2 regions of the Catenibacterium mitsuokai genome follow, and region 1 is predicted to be linked to the other one. Evidence: a T-box and tRNA genes for the amino acid it is inferred to sense, from the RefSeq annotation. Region 1 holds a T-box; the other holds one or more tRNA genes.
What was found. A T-box is a leader RNA that pairs with one kind of tRNA and senses whether it is charged. The one in region 1 lies ahead of pheS (phenylalanine--tRNA ligase subunit alpha), so its partner is inferred to be a tRNA-Phe.

Region 1 (4,211 bases):
ACTTCAATTTCACTCTTTTCTTCAGGATATTTCTTGATTTCTGGTAAAGTAACTTTTCTACCTAATACAGCAGCTGCTTCATAAGCTAAAGACTGCATAGCCATACAATCAGCTCTATTTGGCGTTAAACCAATATCAAGAATATAATCATCTAAACCAAGATAAGTTAGTGCTTCTGTCCCTACTGGTGCATCTTCTGGTAATACATGAATACCAGCTTTATCTTCTTCTTTTAATAAACGGCTATCTAATCCAAGTTCTGCAATAGAACAGATCATACCATCAGACTTTTCGCCTCTAATAGCACCTGAAGAAATCTTACCACCTTCAAGTTCACATCCTGGTAATGCCACAATAACCTTTTCACCAGCAGCCACATTAGGTGCACCACATACAATTTGTCTTACTTCACCAGGGGCAGTTTCTACCTGACAGATATGAAGATGGTCAGAATTAGGATGTTCAATACATTCCTTTACATAACCAACAACAAGCTTAGTTCCTTTTGCAAGAGGTCCTTGTCCTTCTACTTCTAATCCAATACGAGTGATCTTTTCTGCAAGTTCTGCAGGATCTTGATCATCTACTTTCACATATCTATTTAATAAATGTAAACTAGCTAACATATACTACTCCTTTCTTTCGAACTGTTCTAAGAATCTTAAGTCATTATTGTAGAAATCACGGATATTATCAATATCATATTTCAACATAGCAACTCTTTCTAGTCCGATACCAAATGCAAATCCCTGGTATTCCTTAGGATCAAATCCACACATTTCTAAGACATGAGGGTTAACCATACCAGCACCTAATACTTCAATCCATCCAGTACCTTTACACATAGCACAGCCCTTACCGCCACAGTTGGCACAAGAGATATCTACTTCTACACTTGGTTCTGTGAATGGGAAATAAGAAGGTCTTAAACGAATTTCACGCTTTTCACCAAACATCTTCTTAGCGAAAACATCTAATGTACCCTTTAAATCACCCATAGTGATATTCTTATCGATGACGAGTCCTTCACACTGCATGAACTGATGTGAATGAGTGGCATCATCATCATCACGACGGTATGTTTTACCAGGGCAGATAACCTTGATAGGACCTTTACCCTTTGCTTCTAACATAACATGTGCCTGTACAGGAGAAGTATGTGTTCTCATTAATGTATTTTCATCAATATAGAATGTATCCTGCATATCTCTTGCAGGGTGTCCTTTAGGTAAGTTCATTAATTCGAAGTTGAAATGATCTGATTCTACTTCAGGTCCTTCAGCTACCTTATATCCCATACCTAGGAATAATTCTTCTAAGTCTTCCTTAACACGTGTTAAAGGATGTACAGATCCTACTGGTAAGCGATTACCTGGTAAAGAGATATCAATATCTTCTGCAAGTAAACGTTCATTTAAAGCTTTTTCTTCTAAATAAGCTTTCTTTTCTTCAATAGCCTGTCCAATTTCCTGTTTAGTCTTATTTGAAACCTGTCCAAATGTTTTTCTTTCTTCAGGAGCCATAGTCTTCATTGATTTCATAGCAGCCTGAATAGGTCCTTTTTTACCAAGATAGAATACACGTAAGTCATTTAATTCTTTCGCATCAGCACATGCAGAAATTTTAGCAAGTGCTTCTTCCTGGATTTTTAATAATTCATCCATAACTTTCCTCCTTAAAAAAATAAAAAAGCCGTTCCAATAGGAACGACTTAAATCGCGGTACCATCCTAAATTCATATAGTATACACTATATGCACTTTATCACTTATAACGTCAGTGTTACGGCGGGGATTAGCCGCACTCCAAGGTGAATTCAATAATATCTTATAAGAAGATTTTCACCTGTCTCTTCCTCTCTCAATATAAGTATATTACATACTAGTCCTTTTCTTCGTGTTCTCAAGTATTATACCTAATTATTCGGAAAAAGACAAGATGAAATCTAATCTATCGAACAATCCGTCCTTTTTTTGCATTTTATATGCATCTCTAATAGTTATTCATCTGTAATTACATAATCTTTCCAAAACAACAAAAGCATTTTTTTAAATTCACAATCATCCAAATTTGGAAAATCTTTTACTTCTGAATATATCTTTTCTTTCCAAAATAATTCTTCAGACATTGTATGCTGCATTGAATACTTATTTAAAACCAACATAATTTTGTTCCTTGTCAGAAAAGAAATATCATGTTCTAAACAAAATAAACTTGTTGACTGAATTTCTTCTCCATATATTTCATGTAAAGCCGAAATCAATAATCTATTTTGTTGATATAATTTTTCCATTGATAATTTATAATCGTCTTCTCTCATATTAAAATAATGTCCCTTCTAATAACGGTTTTAATGCTTTTGTTATAGGTGTAAAAAATTTATTTATATTTTTTGCTACAGTTTTACCAGCCACCTTTTCAGCAAAATCAACTAATCTTGCCTTATTATTTATAGCTTTTTTTGCGATTTTTGTAAAAATATTACGTGAATTTTGATTTACAATATAATCACTTTCTTCTATCGGTTCCATATATTCAGTTTCATATTCTATTGTATTTATAGCATATACTGTCATTGGAAACAATGTAAAAAGCAGAGCTGCAAGCAGTCGATAAACACAAACCACCTACAACAATCATATTTTTCATAAAATTTTTTCTTTCTTTTATTTCACCATTTTTTATATCATCATATACATTAATTTTCAATAAGAACTATTGATTACAAAATCCATTTCTGAAATCTAATCTATCGGACAAGCCGAAAGCAAGGAAAATAGTAATTACACATACATTTCATGTAGATTTTTTATAAATTGAAACCCCCTTTCATTTGTTTCATATTTGTATTATGATACTTGAAGAAAGGGCGTATATAAAAATGAAATTTTCAAAAAGAATGGATCTCTTCGGAGAAAGCATCTTCACTACACTCGCAAATATGCGTAGTGAAAGAAAAAAACAAGGACTAGAAGTCATTGATTTGAGTATTGGAGCACCTAATATTCCTCCAACTCAGGAAGTCATGGAAACAATCGCAAATGAGGCAATGAAGCCAGAAAACTATCTTTATGCGATTAAGGATGCCGTTGATCTTCAAAACACTGTAAAAGAATGGTATAAAAGAAGATACGGTGTCACTATTGATCCCAAAACTGAAATGACATCATTACTTGGATCTCAGGATGGCTTAGCACATCTTGCTTTAACTTTAGTAGATGAAGGTGATATTGTACTTGTCCAGGATCCATGTTATCCAATCTTTAGAGATGGACCACTACTTGCTGGAGCTAAAGTTGTTACTATGCCTTTATTAAAGGAAAATGATTATTTAATTGATTTTGACATGATTGATGAAAAGACTGCACAGGATGCAAAGTATATGATTGTGTCTTATCCAAATAACCCAACATGTGGTGTTGCGAATGATGAATTCTATAAGAAACTCATTGTCTTCGCAAAGAAACACAACATCATGGTTCTTCATGATAATGCCTATAGTGAATTATTGTTTGAAGGACCCGGACACAGCTTCTTAGAGTTTGAAGGTGCTAAGGATGTGGGTATTGAATTCAACTCATTAAGTAAGACATATGGTTTAGCAGGTGCACGTATTGGTTTTGCACTTGGTAATAAAGAAATCATTGGAAAACTGAAATCATTAAAATCTAATCTAGATTATGGTATGTTCTTACCAGTTCAAAAAGGTGCGATTAAAGCATTAACACAGGATCAATCATGTGTAGAAAAAACAAGAAATGCTTATAAACATAGAAGAGACTTATTAGTCAATGGCTGTAAGTCTATTGGCTGGGATATCGATATGCCTAAGGGTACTATGTTTGTATGGGCAAAGATTCCTGATAAGTTTAAAGATTCTGAAACTTTTGTAAAGGAACTATTTGATAAAACAGGTGTTCTTGTGGTACCAGGTAATGCATTTGGCACTCAAGGTGAAGGTTATGTACGTATGGCTCTTGTACAAAGCGATGATACAATAGAACATGCATTAGACATGATGGATAAAAGCGGACTATTTAAATAGCCCGCTTTTTTTAAATAATATAAGGAATAAAAATCATCAAGCCAATAATAGCTGAAATGATTGCACTGATTAAAACAGCACCTGCTGCAGCGTCTTTAGAGAGCTTTGCAAGAGGATGAATATCTGGTGAGGCTAAGTCCACCACGGCTTCAATTGCTGTATTGACA
Region 2 (4,211 bases), 710 kb from region 1:
GCCAATAGCCCCAAAGATAGAAGAAACATACAGATGTCCCATTTCTACTGTTTCATTGCCTTTCAGATAAAAATAACTAAATACAAGAAACATAATCAACTGTGACATACAGGTATACTTCAACACTGCTTGTGCTTTGACTCTATAATATGTAGTACTTATGTTCTCATCAATCGTTTTACTAGATAAATGAGATATCACTTCACCGATAACACCTAACACAATTGCAATAATTATGTATCTAATTATAGTTTCTATCATATCTGTTCACCTCTTATACATAAATTACATTGTATCAATTAATATACTACAAGACACAAAAGAATCCCCTAGGATTTCCTAGAGGACACTTATTAACCCCAGACTTCTTCTGCGATTTCTTTTACAAGTTTTAATTTAGCCCATTGTTCTTCTTCTGTCAGTTTATTACCAATCTCACATGATGCAAAACCACATTGTGGGCTCAAAGATAAACGTTCAAGAGGAATATACTTGCTTGCTTCCTTAATTCTCTGAATGATTTTTTCTTTATCTTCTAATTCTGGACGTTTAGTAGTAATTAATCCTAAGACAACTTTCTTATCACCTGATACTTTTGCAAGAGGCTTGAAACCTCCTGAACGTTCATCATCATATTCTAAGTAGTATGCATTCACATTTTCTTCACCAAATAATAAATCAGCCACACCATCATAAGCACCTGAACTAAAGAATGTAGAATGATAATTACCACGACATACATGTGTATTGATTTCTAAGTCCTTTGGACTTGCTGCAACAACTTCATTGTTAAGTTCTAATAATCTCTTTTTATAATCTTCTAATGCATCACCAGTACGTCCTGTAAGGCCACATGCAAGCTGTGGATTGACCATACCGCCCCATACACAATCATCAAACTGCAATACACGACATCCTGCATCATAAATTTCATGAACAAACTCAATATAAGCCTTGACTACATCAGAAGCAAAAGCCTCTTCACTTTCATAAATACTTAATGTATTTCTAAGTAACTGTGTTCCCGTAAAGTAAGCATAGAACTGTCCTGGTGAAGGAATAGTCTGTTTAGCAACTGTTTTTCCATCTTCAAACTGTTTTACAAATTTGAAATGATCTACGAAAGGATGATGATCACAGCTGATCTTTCCTGTGACATAAGTATCATCAATCATTGCTGCTTCACCATCAAATGTTGTATTACCTTCTATTGTCTTTTTATGTTCGACGCCATTAAGTCCCCACATAAAATCTAAATGCCATGTAGAACGTCTAAATTCTCCATCAGTGATTGTATGATAACCTAATTCTTTAATCTTAGTAATAAGTTCTGTAATACACTCATCTTCTACTTTTTTTAATTCTTCTGCATTAATTGTATTATTTTCAAAATCTCTTCTTGCCTTCTTAAGTCTCTCAGGTCTTAAGAAACTACCTACATAGTCATATCTATTCATTTTAATTGTCTCCTTTTTGCGTGAGTTCATTTTATCAAAGATAATCTGCAAGTAGAAATACATATAAATGTGTGTTCTTTATAGATTGAGGCTATGGATGCGATACATCAGCAATGTACTTGTATTCAAAAATAGAAAACATATTATAAGTGTTATAATTCCTTTTATACCTAGAGTATGCATAGAACTAACTAAAGGCATCATACGAACAATTGAATAAGCGACATTAAATTCTATTAATATGCATGTAGATTGTTTTCTAAATATATACTGTAATATAAGCAAAACAATCATTAATGGTAGTGAAGTTTTAATAACAGATAAAATTATTTCTTTATACATAGTAACCACTCCTTGTTTTCTATTATGACTACTAATTTTAAGAGAATTATGTGATTTATATTAGAAATGTAAATTGTATTGATTATTCCATCATAAAACCGATTATTAGGTTTTCTCATAGAAGAAATGAATTATATTTTATACACTTTTTTAAACTTTTTTCTTAAAAACCCTTGCAATTATCTAAAATCCATAGTATATTATACGAGCGCCACGAAGCAACGGTTCCATAGCCAAGTTGGTAAGGCAGAAGACTGCAACTCTTCGACCATCGGTTCAAGTCCGGTTGGAACCTCCACATATGTGCCCTGGTGGCGAAACTGGTAGACGCACAGGACTTAAAATCCTGCGGACTTCAAACTCCGTGCCGGTTCGATTCCGGCCCAGGGCACCATCTTTATAAACGGGAAGTAGCACAGCTTGGTAGTGCACCTGGTTTGGGACCAGGGGGTCGCAGGTTCAAATCCTGTCTTCCCGACCATTTATCGGGGCCTTAGCTCAGCTGGGAGAGCGCCTGCTTTGCACGCAGGAGGTCAGGAGTTCGATCCTCCTAGGCTCCACCATTTTTATTGGTCTGGTAGTTCAGTTGGTTTAGAATGCCGCCCTGTCACGGCGGAGGTCGCGGGTTCGAGCCCCGTTCAGACCGCCAATTGGTTCCGTAGCTCAGTCGGTAGAGCAGAGGACTGAAAATCCTCGTGTCGCTGGTTCGATTCCGGCCGGAACCACCATTTTATTTATGATGCAGGTTTACCCAAGTCCGGCTGAAGGGATCGGTCTTGAAAACCGACAGAGGATTAACGTCCTGCGGGGGTTCGAATCCCTCAACCTGCGCCATTTATAAATATAACTCAGGATTCGTTCCTGAGTTTTTTTGTGCTTTATAAGTTATATTATATTTTAGTGGTTCTTATTTGATAAGCATTTCAGTTACCAATTCCTCGATGCTTATCCTTTTTTTATTACTCCCCTATTCTTTTAGGCAAAGAAAAAAAGCTATCGATTGATAGCTTCTTAGAAAATGTTGAAATATAATAGACAAGCACAGATACTTGCACAAATTGGAGCAAGTACTGGAACCCATGCATAATCCCACTGAGAAGTTCCCTTGTTCTTAATTGGTAAGATTGCATGTAAGATTCTTGGACCTAAGTCACGAGCTGGGTTTAAAGCTGGACCTGTAGGACCACCAAATGAAGCAACTAATGCCATAACTAATAAACCAACACCAATGAAACCAGCACCCTGGTTACCATGTTCGAAGATTGGTGAATGTGTAATAGATAATGCACAGAAGAATAAGATGAATGATCCGAAGAATTCGTTTACGAAACCATTGAACTTATTGTTTGTTGCATCAGTAGTTGAGAATGTACCTAAGATTGCATCAGGATTTTCTGTTGCATCATAATGTGGTTTGAAGCAAATATAAAGAATAAACTGACCTACGATAGCACCAGCAAACTGTACTAAGATGTAAGGTAATACTTCAGCTAATGGAACATCACCTGCAACAGCAAGACCAATAGTGAACGCTGGGTTGATATGGTTACCAGAAATTTTACCAATCATAAGAGCTGGAATCATAACGGCCATACCATAACCGATTGCAATGATGACCCATCCACTGTGGCTTCCCTTTGTTCCCTTTAATTCCACGTTTGCTACTGAGCCGTTACCAATCATAACCATGATTGCAGTACCAAGGAACTCAGCAATGAGACGAGTAGTTAATGAAAATGTCATAATTGTCCCCCTATTTAATATTTAATTGTATTTAATGACAAATGGATTATAAAACCTGTATTTCAATGTGTCAACATGTTTATAAAATGTTAATGCTTACATCTGTTTTTTATTGGAAGGTGGCGCTTTATTTTTATTTTTGGTATGATTAAACAAGGAGGGTTTGTTATGTTAGAGATTAATACAAAAGCACCTTCTTTTAATCTACCAGATGAAGAAGGCAATATGCATACTTTAGAAGAATATAGAGGACATCGTGTGATTCTCTATTTCTATCCTAGAGATAATACACCTGGATGTTCTAAACAGGCATGCGGGTTTCGAGATTTGTATCCTGAATTTTTAGAAAAAGATGCAGTGGTCATTGGAATCAGTAAAGATTCTGTAGCAAGTCACAAGAAGTTCAAAGAGAAATATGAACTACCTTTTACTTTGCTTTCTGATACAGAAAAGAAAACAATCATGGACTATGATGTATGGAAAGAGAAGAAGAATTATGGAAAGGTCAGCATGGGTGTTGTAAGAACAACATACTTAATTGATGAAGCAGGAATGATTATTAAAGCCAAGGAGCGTGTAAAGACTGCCGATAATCCTAAAGAGATGCTTGAGGCTTTATCATGAAGATTATCATGAGTCCTGCTAAGAAGATGAGAAGCGACGAGGATG

Region 2: it has a tRNA-Phe gene. The T-box ahead of pheS (phenylalanine--tRNA ligase subunit alpha) is inferred to sense a tRNA for this amino acid. The anticodon was not compared.

What each region holds. Positions count from the first base shown of each region.
Region 1 is NZ_CP102271.1:1,781,535-1,785,745, forward strand. Features, by position in the region: gene pheT (phenylalanine--tRNA ligase subunit beta) at 1-626, opposite strand, end outside; gene pheS (phenylalanine--tRNA ligase subunit alpha) at 630-1,664, opposite strand; T-box leader at 1,700-1,903, opposite strand; gene NQ499_RS09325 (hypothetical protein) at 1,999-2,319, opposite strand; gene NQ499_RS09330 (hypothetical protein) at 2,321-2,530, opposite strand; gene NQ499_RS09335 (aminotransferase class I/II-fold pyridoxal phosphate-dependent enzyme) at 2,881-4,044, shown strand; gene NQ499_RS09340 (diacylglycerol kinase family protein) at 4,055-4,211, opposite strand, start outside.
Region 2 is NZ_CP102271.1:1,075,996-1,080,206, reverse strand. Features, by position in the region: gene NQ499_RS05425 (hypothetical protein) at 1-261, opposite strand, end outside; gene NQ499_RS05420 (5-methyltetrahydropteroyltriglutamate--homocysteine S-methyltransferase) at 354-1,457, opposite strand; tRNA gene NQ499_RS05415 (tRNA-Cys) at 2,023-2,097, shown strand; tRNA gene NQ499_RS05410 (tRNA-Leu) at 2,105-2,193, shown strand; tRNA gene NQ499_RS05405 (tRNA-Pro) at 2,204-2,280, shown strand; tRNA gene NQ499_RS05400 (tRNA-Ala) at 2,287-2,362, shown strand; tRNA gene NQ499_RS05395 (tRNA-Asp) at 2,371-2,448, shown strand; tRNA gene NQ499_RS05390 (tRNA-Phe) at 2,452-2,527, shown strand; tRNA gene NQ499_RS05385 (tRNA-Ser) at 2,541-2,633, shown strand; gene NQ499_RS05380 (MIP/aquaporin family protein) at 2,811-3,542, opposite strand; gene NQ499_RS05375 (peroxiredoxin) at 3,711-4,166, shown strand; gene yaaA (peroxide stress protein YaaA) at 4,163-4,211, shown strand, end outside.